DNA from 4 places in the Bradyrhizobium sp. Kon37 genome. Region 4 is predicted to be linked to each of the others. Evidence: predicted binding sites of a transcription regulator. Region 4 holds the regulator's gene; each other region holds the start of a gene.
The links. Region 4 encodes PhoB, which activates phosphate uptake and scavenging genes when phosphate is short. Its sites were predicted from a motif close to TGTCATNNANCTGTCAT; they were not measured.
Positions count from the first base shown of each region.

Region 1 (3,912 bases), 180 kb from region 4:
CCCGCGCCCTGGCTGCGCTTCGTGGTGCGGCGCCTGCTCGAATTCGCCCGCACGGTGCCCGGCATCGTGTTTGCGCTGATCTTCGTGATCGCCTTCGGGCTCGGACCGATGGCGGGCGTGCTGGCGATTGCGATTCACTCCACCGGCGCGCTCGGAAAGCTGTTCTCCGAGATCGTCGAGAACGCCGACATGAAGCCGGTCGAAGGCATCCGCTCGACCGGCGCGAGCTGGCTCGCTTGCATGCGCTTCGCTATCCTGCCGCAGGTCACCGCGGGTTATGCCAGCTACGCGCTGCTGCGCTTCGAGATCAATGTCCGGGAGGCCTCCGTGATGGGCTTCGTCGGCGCCGGCGGCATCGGCCAGGAGCTCGTCGTCGCCATCCGCAAGTTCTATTACTCCGACGTCAGCGCGATCCTGCTCACCATCATCGTCACGGTCTTCATCATTGACATCAGCACCGGCTGGCTGCGCGGCCGTCTGTTCGGCAAGGAGGCGCGGACGTGACGGGACCGCGGGAGATCGACACCGCCGCGCTTCGCGCGCGCTACCCTGATGTGTTCGACCGGCCGGCCTCGGCCCGGCTCGCGATGCCGGCGATGATCGTCGCGGCGTTCGCGATCCTGGTCTATGGCCTGGTCGATCTCGATTTCTCGCCCTCGCGCTTCGTCGCCGGCCTCAGCCAGCTCGGCTGGATCAGCCTGATGATGATCCCGCCGGATCCCGGCTCGTCGCTGCCGATCTATCTGAAGGCGCTGGGCGAGACGCTGTCGATCGCGCTGCTCGGCACGACGCTGGCCGCACTGTTCGCGCTGCCGGTCAGTCTTCTTGCCGCACGTAACGTCGTGCCGTCAAAGCTGCTGCGCTTCCCTGTCCGCCGCTTTCTCGATTCGATCCGCGGCGTCGACACGCTGATCTGGGCGCTGGTGTGGATCAACGTGGTCGGGCTTGGCCCGTTTGCCGGCGTGCTCGCCATTGCCGTGTCCGATTTCGGCGCGTTTGGAAAACTGTTCTCGGAGGCGATCGAGGGCGCCGACCAGAAGCAGGTCGAAGGCATCCGCGCCTCCGGCGGCAGTGCGCTGCACGAGATCCGCTTCGGTCTGCTACCGCAGGTCCTGCCCGTGATCGCCGGCCAAGTGCTCTATTTCATCGAGTCGAACACGCGCTCGGCCACCATCATCGGCATCGTCGGCGCCGGCGGCATCGGGCTCCAGCTCGCCGAGCAGATCCGCGTGCTGGAATGGCAGAAGGTGTCGTTCCTGATCCTGATGATCCTGGTCGCTGTCGCCGCGATTGATTTCGTTTCGGGAAAACTCCGCTTCGCCATTATCGGCCGAAGGGCGGTGGCGTAGGTCTTCGTCTCTCCCCGCTTGCGGGGAGAGGCCGAGCAGCGCGGCGGGTGAGGGGGACTCTCCGAGTCGGTCTCTTACGGTGATTGTGGAGGCAGCCCCTCTCCCCGTAAGAACGGGGCGAGGGAGAACAAGCAGCCCACCCTACGACTCCACCAGAAACTCCACCCGCTCCGCGGCAAACCGCGAATGCTTGGTCACCAGCGGTTTGCCGTCGAGATCGTGGTCGGTGGCATCGACCACCAGGATCGGTCGTCCCAGCGCCAGATCGAGCCGTGCGGCGTCGGTGGCGTCGACGATGCCGGCGGTGATCCGGGTCGCGCCGCGGCGATAGTCGCGGACGCCGTAATGTTCGAGCAGTTTCGTCATCGAGCGGGTCGCGGCAAAGACGTCGCCCGCACCCGGGAACAGCTGCGCCGACAGCCACGTCGTGGAGACGCAGATCGGCGTGCGGTCGGCGAGGCGCATCGCCTCGATCCGGACCAATGGTGCGCCGGCCTTGAGACCGAGCTCCCGCGCGAGTTCGCGGGTCGCGACATCATCGGACGCTTCGATCAAGCGGCCATGCGGTTCGCGGCCGTCCGCGCCGACGATCTCGGAGAAACGGGTCCGCGAGCGCAGTGGATAAGCGAGCTTCTGCGCCTCGACATAGGTTCCGCTGCCGCGTTCGGCCCGCACGATGCCGCGCTCGGCAAGCGCGGCCAGCGCGCGTCGCACGGTATGGCGGTTCACGCGATAGGTTTCGGCGATCTCCACCTCGCCCGGCAGCTTGTCGCCCGCCGCAAAGCGGCCGTCGGCGATGCCGCGCTCGATGCCGTCGGCAACGAGGCGCCACAACGCGACGCCGGAAGAGGCTGTGTCCTGCATGCTCATGTGGCCGGGAAGCTACTCCAGAAATCACGCCTTTGTCACGAAACAGTCATGGCGCTCCGGTATCAAGTTGTCTAGTATCATAGACAACTTGGATTCGGCAAGTTCTGCAGAAAGTTTCGGTGGATGTGGTGACCCAGCACAACAATCAGCAAGCCCAGCGCAAGGCCGCAATGGCCGTGCTGGCGCACGCGGAGGCGGGCGAGATCGCCGCTCGCCTCCGCGCTCTAGCCCTACCGGCGCATCAGGATCTGCGCGCGCCGGAAAACGGCCTCGTCATGCTGCGCGGCCGGGTCGGCGGCGACGGCGCGCCGTTCAACCTTGGCGAAGCCACGGTGTCGCGCGCCGCGGTGCGGCTTGCGAGCGGCGAGGTCGGCTTCGGTTACACGCTTGGTCGCGACGGCGAGAAGGCGCGGCTGATCGCGCTGTGCGATGCGCTGGTGCAGTCCAGCGATTTCGGCGCCGCGGTGGAGCGGGACATTATCGCACCGTTGCGTGAGCAGCTGATGATCAGGCGCAAGCAGGCGGCGGCCGAGACCGCCGCGACGAAGGTCGATTTCTACACCATGGTGCGCGGTGAGGGGTAGATCATGACCACGATTGCGGAACTGCCGCCGGGGTTCGCCGACAAGGTGCTGTCGGCGCAATCGACCTTTCGTTCGGTGATGGACGCGATGGCGCGGCCGGGATCGGTCCAGCGCATCGTGCCGACATCAGGCGCGCCTCACACGATGATGCGCGGCACGGCCGCGATCGCGCTGACGCTGTTCGACCACGACACACCGCTCTGGCTCGATGCGCGCATGTCGGAAAGCGCCGAAGTGACAAAATGGTTGAAATTCCACACCGGCGCGCCGGTGGTGCAGGATTCTTCCATCGCAAGCTTCGCCCTGATCAGCGACGGCGGAGCGCTGCCTTCGCTCGAGCGCTTCGCGCTCGGCACCAGCGAATATCCGGATCGGTCCACCACATTGATCCTTCAAGTCGAGAGCCTGGACGGAGGACGCGGCTTCGAGCTGCGCGGTCCCGGCATCGACGGTGTCGCGACGCTCAAGGCCTCGATCAAGCCGTTCGACCTGTTCAATCGCCTGCGCGTCAACGAAACGCTGTTTCCGCGCGGCATCGATGTGGTGCTGGTCGCCGATGACGCCGTGGTTGCGATCCCGCGCACCACGCGTGTCGTGAGCAAGGGAAGCTAGCTATGTATGTCGCAGTCAAGGGCGGCGAACGCGCCATCGAGAACGCCCATCGCCTGCTCGCCAGTGCGCGGCGCGGCGACCAAAGCGTGCCGGAAATCACGCTCGATCAAATCTCCGAGCAGCTCGGCCTCGCCGTGGACCGCGTCATGAGCGAAGGATCGCTCTATGACCGCGAGCTCGCGGCGCTGGCCATCAAGCAGGCGCGCGGCGATCTGATCGAGGCGATCTTTCTGGTCCGCGCCTTCCGCGCCACGCTGCCGCGCTTCGGCGCGAGCGAGCCGGTCGAGACCGGCGCGATGCGGGTGCGGCGGCGGGTGTCCTCGACCTTCAAGGACATTCCCGGCGGCCAGATCCTCGGGCCGACCTTCGACTACACCCATCGCCTGCTCGATCCCTCGCTCGCCGGCGGCTTTGTGCCGGAGCAGCCGGCGACGGCCGAAGCGTCCACGGTGCCAACGCCGCGCGTGACGGATATCCTCGGCCGCGACGGCCTGATC
Region 1 covers NZ_JBVVOY010000001.1:97,137-101,048, reverse strand. Annotated here, with positions in the region: gene phnE (phosphonate ABC transporter, permease protein PhnE) at 1-504, shown strand, start outside; gene phnE (phosphonate ABC transporter, permease protein PhnE) at 501-1,349, shown strand; gene phnF (phosphonate metabolism transcriptional regulator PhnF) at 1,491-2,219, opposite strand; gene phnG (phosphonate C-P lyase system protein PhnG) at 2,339-2,803, shown strand; gene phnH (phosphonate C-P lyase system protein PhnH) at 2,807-3,415, shown strand; gene AC0L3J_RS00550 (carbon-phosphorus lyase complex subunit) at 3,418-3,912, shown strand, end outside.
Region 1: a site for PhoB is predicted at 2,253-2,269, ahead of phnF (phosphonate metabolism transcriptional regulator PhnF). Genes of this name have one in related genera too.

Region 2 (3,912 bases), on a different contig from region 4:
GCCAAAAAGGGCCCGAAAACCAGCGCCGGTCGCTCCAAAGTTGCTCCCAAGCGTCTGGCCAAGGGTCGGGCCAAGAGTCCGACCAAGAGTCGGGCCAAGCTTCCGGCGCGGCGCGGGGCGTCGGCCGCTGGCGGCGCCAAAGGGGCTATGAAGCCGGCCGTCAACGCGACCATCCGCGACCTCCGGAGCAAGCTCAAGGGGGCGCTGCGGCGGGTCGCGGAGCTCGAGGCAGCCGCCGACACTGACTTCCTGTTGGAAATTCCGAACCGGCGCGGCTTCGAACGCGAGCTCGCTCGCGCCGTCGCCTACATGAAGCGCTACCGCGCCAGCGGCGCGCTGATCGTGCTCGACGTCGATCGGCTGAAGCCGATCAACGATTCCTTCGGCCATGCGGCCGGCGACGAGGTGCTGAGGGCGATTGCCACCACGCTGACGCGGCAGATCCGCGCCTCGGACGTGGTGGGCCGGCTCGGCGGCGACGAGTTCGCGCTGCTGCTCTGGAATCTCAGCGAGACCGACGCGAAGGCGAAGGCCGCGGCTTTCGAGCAGGCCGTCGACGAATTGTCCTTTGTCTTTCGCGGCCAGCACGTGAGCGCTGGCGCTTCCGCCGGCGTCGCCCTGCTTGGAGTGCAGTCCGACGCCACGCGGGCCCTGGAGGAGGCCGATGCCGCCATGTATGTGCGCAAGGCGCACCGGCGGCACGAGCCGCGCATCAGGCTCGTCAGCAGCTAGTTAAAGTGTGCCGAGGTCTTTCGGTACGTTGCCGAAGCTGCGGAGCAGTTTGGCGTCGCCGAATTCGCCGGTCATGGGATCGCCGCTGCGGCTGAACGCGACGGCGCCGGTGTGGCCGGCACTGTGCGACATGATCTCGGCGCGCCGTAACGCGGCCGCCGCGCTCTGGCATTCCTCGGCCGCACCTGCGACCGGCGAGCCGTCCTCGTCGGTCAGGAAAGGTAATGCAACGTAATAGGTGACATCGGACATGGTCGGCTCCGATAGCTGACAGTCAGGCGGCGCTGCTCTTGCTGCGCGAGGTCTCCGGAATGCAACCTGCGGAAACCGCCGCCTGCAATTCCTCCAGCTCGGCCTCCAGATATTCATTGGCCATGATCAGCGCCTTGATGGTGCTGCGCAGATTGCCGTCGCACATCGCGATCGCCTGATCACAGGCTTGTTCATAATGGCCGTTGTCGAGAAGGGCGGTTGCCGACATCTGCGTTTTCCTTGGACGGTTTTCCCGGGGGCGTTGGTGCCCAAATGTTCTTATTTTGTTCCTTTCGAGTCAAGCGGATTCACATGCGGCGGGTCGCCGTGAGCTGTCCTCCTGTGGATCAGGCGATGATATCGGGCGTGATCTGGTCTTCGATGAACGCGATACGGTCACGCAACAACAGCTTGCGTTTCTTCAACCGCTGTAACCGCAACAGGTCGGGGGCGGGCGATTGATGCAGTGCATCGATCGCCGCATCAAGATCTCGGTGTTCCTGGTGCAACCGGGCGAGCTCGGATTCGAGTTCGCGCGCATCTTCATTGGTCATGTCTGCGGTGGCCGAAAAACCGATAGGCGTGAGATTAAGGCTGTGGATGCCCTGTGGAAACTATCGTCCTTGCGCGCCGTGATCGCAAGCGATCTCGGGCTGTCCCGCGTCGATCTCCCGCGGGATATTTCTGCGGTCGCTCCGACGTTGCGCAAGCGCATTGATATCACGGATTTTTCCCGCGTGGTTCCCTTACTCACGCTTCGTTACATATGAATTTTCAAAAATGACAGTGCGACGACGGATACCCATCGACAGAACGAATCGGTGATGTACACTTCGTCGTCCGGTCGAATCCAAGGTTCACCCCTACCGAGGAGGTTTCGAATGACAATTCAGGCACATCTGGTTGAATTGGAACGGAAGCATAAAACTCTCGAAAACGAATTGCACGAAGCTCTCGTGCACCTTTCAACAGACGACCTGCAAATTGTTGAGTTGAAGCGCCGGAAGTTGATGGTCAAGGACCAGATCGAGCGTCTAAGGCACGGCGACACGCTCCACTAGTAACCCCCCCGTAACAGCGTAGAGTTGATCGCACCCTTCAAGCAGGGATGAGAGCCTTTGCGCTCATCCCTGCTGTAAGGTGCGCACCGTGCAAGGATTGCGCGGCTCCAGCGTCTTGTCTGGACGTGGTTCTTTACGCGTGACCGAACTTCAGTTCGCTTTGAGCGCTAAATGTTTGCGAGCTCCGCGACGTGATCCGCGATCGCGAGCGATGACGTCAATCCGGGCGACTCGATGCCGAACAGATTGATCAGGCCTTCGACGCCGTGATCGCGCCGGCCCTGCATCAAGAAATCCTGCGTGGCCACCGCCGGCGGCACGATCTTCGGGCGGATGCCCGAATAGCTCGGCATGAGCGCACCGTCAGGCAGCGTCGGCCAGTATTTGCGAATGGCCGGGTAGAAGCGCTCGGCGCGTGACGGGTCGACCTCATAGTCGATCGTCTCGATCCACTCGACGTCGGGGCCGAAACGTGCCTGCCCGGCCATGTCCAGCGTCAGATGCACTCCTAGCCCGCCGGGCTCGGGTACCGGATAGATCAGGCGCGAGAACGGTGCCTTGGCATTGCAGCTGAAGTAGTTTCCCTTGGCGAGGTAGGCCGTCGGGATCCGTTCCAGCGGCATGCCCTCGATGTTGCGCGCCACCGTGGTCGCCGAGAGCCCGGCGGCATTGACGAGGAGGCTGCATTGCAGCGTCATCGGCGCTTCGCCGCCCGCCTCGATCTCGATGACGCCGGCGGTCGCCTTGGCACGGATCAGCGGGGTATGAAACGCGAAGGCCGCGCCCGCGTCCTCGGCTTCGCCGCGCAGCGAGAGCATGTAGGCGTGGCTGTCGATGATGCCGGTCGACGGCGACAGCAGCGCGGCGTCGCAGGCGAGCGCCGGCTCCAGCGCACGTGCCGCATCGCCCGTTAGCAACTGCATGTCGAGCACGCCATTGGCCTCGGCATGCGCCTTGATCGATTGCAGCTTCTCGGTCTCTTTCGGATTGGTCGCGACGATCAGCTTGCCGCAATTCCTGTGCGGGATGCCGCGCTCGGAACAGTAACGGTAGAGCGCGTGCTTGCCGTCGACGCACATGCGCGCCATCCAGCTTCCGGCGCGGTAGTATATGCCGGCATGGATCACCTCGCTGTTGCGCGAGGAGGTGATGGTGCCGATGGCCTCGGCCTGCTCGAGCACGATCACCTCGCGCCCGGCTTGCGCCAGCTTTCGAGCCACCGCGAGCCCGATCACGCCGGCTCCGATGACGACGCAGTCGACCCTATCCATGGTTGTGCAGGACATCCGCTCGAAGCGACGAAGGCCTCACGCCTGGGAACGGCGGCGCGGGGGCGTTTTCCGTTAAGGAAGCATTTATCATGTCAGGGCAATTGCCGTATTTGATGCCACATTGTTCCGTTGCGCGTACAGGCGTTTACCCGATCCAAACCCGCCAGGCCAGACAATCCGACGTTGAAATCGCGGGTGGCTGATGGCTGAGAAGAACTGGCACGCGGGCAGCGCGCTTCCGATTGCGGTGCAGGCCGTCGTGTGCCTGGCCGCAGCGGTCGCGCCTGCGCGCGCCTTTGCCCTCTCCGACAGCTTCAGCCCTCCGAGCTATCTCGGCGAGCTTGATCCCAACGTGATCTGGGAAGCCCTGATCGCGGGCATTGTGATCTGTTCGTTCTTCGCCGCGATCGCGCTGTGGATCCATTCCTCGCTGCGCCGGACCAGGCGTCTGCAGCTGCGGCGCAATGCCTTCGTCTCCTCCGCCATGAACAACCTCAACCAGGGCGTGGTGATGACGGATGCGCAGCGGCGCATCATCTTCTGCAACGACCGCTATCTCGATATCTACGGCTTGACGCGGTCGGACATCTGGGCCG
Region 2 covers NZ_JBVVOY010000006.1:107,414-111,325, forward strand. Annotated here, with positions in the region: gene AC0L3J_RS15410 (GGDEF domain-containing protein) at 1-732, shown strand, start outside; gene AC0L3J_RS15415 (hypothetical protein) at 733-984, opposite strand; gene AC0L3J_RS15420 (hypothetical protein) at 1,007-1,213, opposite strand; gene AC0L3J_RS15425 (YdcH family protein) at 1,332-1,538, opposite strand; gene AC0L3J_RS15430 (YdcH family protein) at 1,866-2,045, shown strand; gene AC0L3J_RS15435 (NAD(P)/FAD-dependent oxidoreductase) at 2,213-3,316, opposite strand; gene AC0L3J_RS15440 (sensor domain-containing protein) at 3,519-3,912, shown strand, end outside.
Region 2: a site for PhoB is predicted at 1,765-1,781, ahead of AC0L3J_RS15430 (YdcH family protein). Genes of this name have one in related genera too.

Region 3 (3,912 bases), on a different contig from region 4:
GATGCTTGAGGTCATAGCCGGTGTTGTCTTTCTTGAGTGCGCGCAGGCCGTCCCAGACATCGCCATTGGCCAGCACGACTTCGAGACCCAACACCAGATTTCGCGCATTGCCATAACGCAGCACCTGCACGCCGCCGGCATTGGTGGACAGATTGCCTCCGATCATGCAGGAGCCCTGAGCACCCAGGCTGAGCGGAAAGAGGCGATCGTGGCGCGCGGCTGTGTTCTGGAGCGTCTCGAGGATGCAGCCTGCCTCCACGGTCATGGCGTAGCCGACGGGATCGATATTCAGCACCTGGTTCATGCGACCGAGCGACAGCACGATACCGCGGTGCATGGGCCACGGCGTGGCGCCACCCATCAACCCGGTGTTGCCACCTTGCGGAACGATGGCAATGCCGTTGTCGTAGCAGAGCTTGACGACAGCGGAGACTTCCGCGGTGCTGGCCGGACGCACGACCGCCGCGGCCTGCCCCCCGAGTTCGCCGCGCCAGTCGGTCACGAAGGGGCGCTTGTCGTGCTCGTCCAGGATCAGACTTTTGTCGCCGACGATGGCCCGCAAGCGGTCGAGAACGGCTGAGGTCACGGGCGCGGTCGGAATCGAGGGAGCGGTGGGAAGGGCTGCACCCGGCATGTGTTCCTCGCTTTTCGGCCGTTCAGCGCCCTGGGGCGCACCGGCCTTCATTCTTGTTTTCATTCTGGGCAGTGGTGCGACGACCCTAGCATAGGGGTCGCGCTTGCGGGAACGCCCCCGGCAGTAAGTCTCGTGCGGATTTGCCTGGAATGCTGAATGCAGGCGCACTTCCGCCGGGGTCCCGCATACCCTACTGTGCCGCGATCAATTCGGATTGGAGCTCATGAGCCGTTTCTGGAGTCCGGTCGTCCACACGCTTTCGCCCTACGTCCCCGGCGAGCAGCCCAAGCAGGACGGCATCGTCAAGCTCAATACCAACGAGAATCCCTACCCGCCCTCGCCGCGTGTGCTGGCGGCGATCGCATCGGCCGCGGAGCGGCTGCGCCTTTATCCCGATCCGCGCGCAACGCACCTGCGCGAGGCGATCGCGGCCCATTGCGACGTGACGCCCGAGCAAGTGTTCGTCGGTAACGGCTCCGACGAGGTTCTGGCCCACACCTTCCAGGCCCTTCTGAAGCACGAACCACCGCTTCTATTCCCCGATGTCACCTACAGCTTCTACCCCGTCTATTGCGGCCTCTATGGAATAACGCATGACGAGGTACCGCTCGATGCTGCGATGAGGATCGATATCTCCGACTACAGGCGGCCATCGAGTGCCATCCTGCTCTGCAATCCGAACGCTCCGACCGGAATTGCCCTTCAGCGCGACGCAATCGCATCGCTGCTGGCCGAACAGCCGGACCGGCTGGTGGTGGTGGACGAGGCTTATGTCGATTTCGGCGCCGAGAGCGCCGTGCCGCTGGTTGCACGCCACGACAATCTGCTGGTCATCCAGACCTTCTCGAAGTCGCGCTCACTCGCTGGCCTACGGGTTGGTTTTGCCATCGGCCAACGACCCTTGATCGAAGCGCTGGAACGGGTGAAGGACAGCTTCAACTCCTATCCCGTCGATTGCCTTGCGATCGCCGGCGCCGTCGCCGCGATCGAGGACGAGGGCTGGTTCAGAGACACCCGTGCTCGTATCATCGCAAGCCGGGAAATCTTGGCCCGCGATCTTGGACAACTTGGCTTCGAGGTGTTGCCGTCGCTCGCCAACTTCGTCTTCGCGTGCCATCGAGGCCGGAGCGGAGCAGATCTCGCGGCAGCGCTTCGCCAGCGTGGCGTTCTGGTCCGTCATTTCGGAAAGCCGCGCATCGAGGACTTCCTGCGCGTCACGGTCGGAACGGAGGCGGAGTGTGCCCGGCTCGTTGAAGTGCTGCGCAGCTTGATCTGAGCTGACGCACGCATCGCGGTTCGTGCCGCCAAAGGCGCTGCGTGCGGCCGCTCGTCGTCTGTTGCTCGTGACGCGCCTCACACAAGCATTCACGGCAGTTTTGTGACATAGACCACATCTGTTTCGTGCCCGAGCTGTTAGCGTCGTGCATATGAAGAAACACATCGCACTCCCCGTGATCCTCACCGCTCTGCTCGTCGCCACGCAAAGCCTGGCGGCTGAGATCAGAGGTGCCGGCTCAACCTTCGTTTCGCCTGTGATGGCGAAATGGATCGATGCGTATAAAATGAAGACCGGTAACATCGTCAGCTACCAGGCGGTCGGTTCGAGCATCGGCGTCGGCCTGATCAAGAAAGAGTCCGTCGATTTCGGCGCAAGCGATATGCCGATGGACCCCAAGGAATTGGACAAGCTCGGCATGATGCAATTTCCGATCGTGATCGGAGGGGTCGTGCCTGTCGTCAATATCGACGGAGTCAAGCCCGGCCAGATCCGCTTCACCGGCCAGATGCTCGCCGATATCTATCTCGGCAGGCTCAAATCCTGGAACGACCCGGCCATTCGCGCGGTCAACCCCGACATCAGGTTACCGAACGCGCCGATCACGGTGGTTCATCGCACCGACGGATCGGGCACGACGTTCAACTGGTCGAACTACCTGTCCAAGGTCAACCCGCAGTGGAAGGCGAGCGTCGGAGAAGGGACCTCCGTCGAGTGGCCGCTTGGCCTCGGCGGCAAGGGCAATGATGGCGTCGCCTCGCTCGTCAGCCTCGTCCCCGGCGCGATCGGCTATCTCGAATACAGCTACGCACTGCAGCGGCTCGACCGGATCTCCTTCGGTCGAGTGCAGAATAGCGCCGGCAATTTCGTCATTCCCGACGCCGCATCGTTCCAGGCGGCGGCCGCGAGTGCGGACTGGAAGGCGGACAAGGATTTCCATCTCGTCCTCACCAATGCGCCCGGCGAAGACGCCTACCCGATCACGGCCACGACTTTCGTGCTGATGCCGAAGGCGCCCAAATCCGTTGACAGGTCGGCGGCCGCCATCGATTTCGTCCGCTGGTCGCTGGAGAACGGAAAGCCGCAGGCCGAGACGCTCAACTACGTTCCGCTGCCGCCCGCCTTGGTCGAGCAGATCGAGAATTATTGGCAGCAGAGCATTGAGGCATCCCCCACGCTCTCGGCATCGGCCAGCGTCAAGCGGTAATATCAAAGGGAAGCTGCTGCCAGGCAGCCCGCGACTTTGATGTCCGGTCGAATTCGGTTTCCAAACCGGTCCACGCGAGTATTCTGTGACTGGCCTGCTGCCTGGAAACTTTTGCTGCGGCGGCCGGGCCACTGGATACTTGCAGGGAATCAGACGTGACGCAGCTCCGCAGTCCCGGAATTGACGGACCCCAGCCATGGCGGCTGGCGCCGAAGCTCAGGCACGGATGAACGACTTCGCGCGATCCGTCGGCGCCGCATTCACGCTGATCGGCGAGGCCGACGCAGAGCTTCTGGGCATCGTCGGGCTTTCGGTGCGCGTCAGCCTGACCGCCAGCATCCTCGCGCTTCTAATCGGGGCGCCGTTCGGGGCGCTGCTTGCTATCACCCGGTTCCGCGGACGGCAGGTCATCATCGTCCTCACCAATGCCTTGCTTGGCCTTCCGCCGGTCGTGGTCGGGCTCGCGCTCTATCTTCTGCTGTCGCGCTCCGGCCCGCTCGGGGTCGCCGGCCTGTTGTTCACGCCGGCGGCCATGGTGGTCGCGCAGACGCTGCTCGCCACACCGATCGTGGTCGCACTGGTGCACCGGCCGGCGAGCCTGCTGTGGGCGGAGTATGGCGACCTGGCGCGGATCGACGGGCTGTCAACGCTACGCAGCATCGGCTTGCTGTTCGCGCTGGGCCGGACCTCACTGCTGACCGCCTTTCTCGCAGCCTTCGGCCGCGCGATTGCGGAGGTTGGCGCCATCCTCATCGTCGGCGGCAACATCCGCGGCTTCACGCGTACGATGACGAC
Region 3 covers NZ_JBVVOY010000025.1:58,169-62,080, forward strand. Annotated here, with positions in the region: gene AC0L3J_RS31410 (FAD-binding oxidoreductase) at 1-634, opposite strand, end outside; gene hisC (histidinol-phosphate transaminase) at 858-1,910, shown strand; gene pstS (phosphate ABC transporter substrate-binding protein PstS) at 2,062-3,117, shown strand; gene AC0L3J_RS31425 (ABC transporter permease) at 3,344-3,912, shown strand, end outside.
Region 3: a site for PhoB is predicted at 2,002-2,018, ahead of pstS (phosphate ABC transporter substrate-binding protein PstS). Genes of this name have one in related genera too.

Region 4 (3,912 bases):
ATCGAACGAGGGCGGTCTGCTCAACGCCATCGTCGGCTCGCTGATCATGACGGTGATCGGCGTCGGCATCGGCGCGCCGCTCGGCATGTTCGCCGGCACCTATCTCGCCGAATACGGCCGCAACGACCGGCTGACCTCGGTGATCCGCTTCATCAACGACATCCTGCTCTCGGCGCCCTCGATCATCATCGGCCTGTTCATCTACGGTGCGGTGGTGGTGCCGATGCGCGGCTTCTCGGCGATCGCAGGCTCGCTCGCGCTCGCGGTCATCGTGATCCCGGTGGTGCTGCGCACGACCGAGGACATGCTGCTGCTGGTGCCGAACGCGTTGCGGGAGGCGGCCTCGGCGCTCGGCCTGCCGCGCTCGCTGGTGATCAAGCGGATCGCTTATCGGGCTGCCCGATCGGGTCTCATCACCGGCGTGCTGCTCGCGACCGCTCGCGTCGCCGGTGAAACCGCGCCGCTGCTGTTCACCGCGCTGTCGAACCAGTTCTTCAGCCTCGGCCTGAACAAGACGATGGCGAACCTGCCTGTCACCATCAACAACTTCGTGCAGAGCCCCTATGCCTACTGGAAGCAGTTGGCCTGGAGCGGAGCGCTGCTCATCACCCTGACCGTTCTTGCCCTTAATATTGGCGCGCGCATCCTTGGCGCCGAGAGGACTGCAAAATGAGTGATCTTTCCGTATCGATGAGCGCGTCCGGTGGCCTGCCGCACGCGCCGGTGCTGCCGGAGGCGCCCCCCAAGGTGACCGTGCGCAACTTGAACTTCTATTACGGCGAGCACCACGCGCTGAAGAACATCAACCTGACGCTCGGCGCCAACCGTGTCACCGCGTTCATCGGTCCGTCGGGTTGCGGCAAGTCGACCCTGCTGCGCATCTTCAACCGGATGTACGACCTCTATCCCGGCCAGCGCGCCACCGGTCAGCTCATGCTCGATCAGACCAACATCCTCGACGGCAAGCTGGACCTCAATTTGCTGCGCGCCCGCGTCGGCATGGTGTTCCAGAAGCCGACGCCGTTCCCGATGACGATCTACGAGAACATCGCGTTCGGTATCCGTCTCTATGAGAAGATCTCGAAGTCCGAGATGGACGGCCGCGTCGAGAAGGCGCTGCGCGGCGGCGCGCTGTGGAACGAGGTCAAGGACAAGCTCAACGCCTCTGGCCTGTCGCTCTCCGGCGGCCAGCAGCAACGCCTCTGCATCGCCCGCACCGTCGCGGTGCGGCCCGAGGTGATCCTGTTCGACGAACCCTGTTCGGCGCTCGACCCGATCTCGACCGCCAAGGTCGAGGAGCTGATCCAGGAGCTGTCCGAGGATTACACGATCGCGATCGTCACCCACAACATGCAGCAGGCGGCGCGCGTCTCCGACAAGACCGCGTTCATGTATCTCGGCGAGCTGATCGAGTTCGACGACACCAGCAAGATCTTCACGTCGCCGACCGACCGGCGCACGCAGGATTACATCACCGGCCGGTTCGGCTAGGAGACGCGACATGGGTTCTGAACATACCGCAAAGGCCTTCGACACCGACCTCCAGGAACTCACGCGCCTGGTCGCCGAGATGGGTGGCATCGCCGAGCGCATGATCGTCGAGTCCGTCGACGCGCTGATCCGCCGCGACGTCCCGCTCGGCCAGCGCGTCGTCGCCATCGACACCGAGCTCGACGCGCTGCAGAAGCGCATCGAGGAGCGCGCGGTGCTCACCATCGCACGTCGCCAGCCGATGGCGGTCGATCTGCGCGAAATCGTCGGCGCCATGCGCGTCGCGACCGATCTCGAGCGCATCGGCGACCTCGCCAAGAACATGGGCAAGCGCGTCGCAGCGCTGGAGACGGACTTCCATCCGCTCAAGCTGTTCCGCGGCCTCGAGCACATGACCGACCTCGTCCAGCAGCAGGTCAAGTCGGTGCTGGACGCTTATGCCGCGCATGATTTGCCGGCGGCGATGGCGGTGTGGAAGGGCGACGAGGAGGTCGACGCCATCTGCACCTCGCTGTTCCGCGAGCTCCTCACCTACATGATGGAGGATCCGCGCAACATCTCGTTCTGCATCCATCTGATGTTCTGCGCCAAGAACATCGAGCGGATCGGCGATCACGCCACTAACATCGCCGAGACCGTGTTCTACATGATCGAGGGCCAGGCGATCACCGACAAGCGGCCGAAGGGCGACATGACGACCTTTGCCAACACGGTACCGAACACCTGAAAGACTTAAGGAGCGACGACCCGATGGGCGCACGCATTATGGTGGTTGAGGACGAGGAAGCCCTGACCGAGCTTCTCCGCTACAACCTCGAAGGCGACGGCTATGACGTCGAGACGGTGATGCGCGGCGACGACGCCGACACCCGCCTCAAGGAGCACATTCCCGATCTGATCGTGCTCGACTGGATGCTGCCGGGCCTGTCAGGCATCGAATTGTGCCGTCGGCTTCGCACCCGTCCCGAGACCAAGCAGCTCCCGATCATCATGCTCACCGCGCGCGGCGAGGAGAGCGAGCGGGTGCGGGGTCTTGCGACCGGCGCCGACGATTACATCGTCAAGCCGTTCTCGGTGCCGGAGCTGCTGGCGCGCGTGAAAGGCCTGCTGCGGCGCGCAAGCCCCGAGCGGCTCGCCACCGTGCTTGCTTTTGGCGACATCGAGCTCGACCGCGACAAGCGCCGCGTGGCGCGCTCGGGCCGGCCGATCGATCTAGGTCCGACCGAATATCGCCTGCTGGAGTTCTTCCTGGAGCACCCGGGGCGGGTGTTCTCGCGCGAGCAGCTGCTCGACAGCGTCTGGGGCCGCGACATCTATATCGACGAGCGCACCGTCGACGTCCATATCGGCCGACTGCGCAAGCTGCTCAATCTCGGCCGCGAGCAGGATCCGATCCGCACCGTCCGCGGCGCAGGCTACGCGCTGGATGATCGTTTTGCCAAGGCGGAGCAGGTGTAGGGTTGCAGGCTTGAGGTTCTCAGCCGTCGTCCCGGACAAGCGAGCGAAGCGAGCGCTGATCCGGGACCCATAACCACCGAACGTGGTTTGGCGAAGACTCGGAGTGACCCTTTCGCACGACTACTGCGTGCTCGGAGTATGGGTCCTGGCTTTCGCCAGGACGACACTGAAATTGAACCTTCGCGCGACGACTTGCCGTGATTACCGCGGACCCGGCTTCACCGGTGCGCGGCGCCGATCTGACGCCGGCTGGTACGCAACGCGCGAGTGCTGGGCGCAATAGGGCAGGCCGGACAGCGCCCGTCCACCGCAGAAGAAGAAGTCAGGGCTCGAGGGATCGCCGACCGGCCAGTGGCAGGTCGCCTCGTTCAATTCCAGCAGCGACAGGCGCTGGCTCATCGGCACCACGTTGTCGTAGGTGACCGGATCCGGCTCAGCCTCGACCTCGAAGGCCTGCGCCAGCGCGGTGTTGCCGCGCGAGATCGGGCGGCTCACCCGCATCATGTGCTGCGCGGGGCGCGCCTTGCGCGGCCGCGGCGCTGCCGACGATGGGCTCTTGGCGCGGCCCGAAAGGCCGAGCCTGTGCACTTTGCCGATCACGGCATTGCGGGTCACATTGCCGAGCTCCGCCGCGATCTGGCTGGCCGAAAGTCCGGCCTCCCAGAGCTTTTTCAGCTGCTCGACGCGATCATCGGACCAGGTCAAAACCGTCATTGCACCCTTTCCCTCGCTGCGCGCCAGCCATCCTGGGGCCTCGCAGCGAATGCCTAAGCCTTCAAAAACCCGTGCCGTCAGAATCCCTTAAGGCTCGCCGGGCGCGTCTTGAACGCCCGAACGTTTACGCCGGTACATAAGGACTTAAAGATCAGAACCACTGCACGAGATGTCGTATCTGACAATCCAAACGCTACAATATGGCGTGACTCCCGCGCAAGAGTCCGCCGACTCGCTTCCACATGTTCC
Region 4 covers NZ_JBVVOY010000001.1:278,258-282,169, reverse strand. Annotated here, with positions in the region: gene pstA (phosphate ABC transporter permease PstA) at 1-673, shown strand, start outside; gene pstB (phosphate ABC transporter ATP-binding protein PstB) at 670-1,491, shown strand; gene phoU (phosphate signaling complex protein PhoU) at 1,502-2,218, shown strand; gene phoB (phosphate regulon transcriptional regulator PhoB) at 2,242-2,949, shown strand; gene AC0L3J_RS01440 (GcrA family cell cycle regulator) at 3,151-3,663, opposite strand.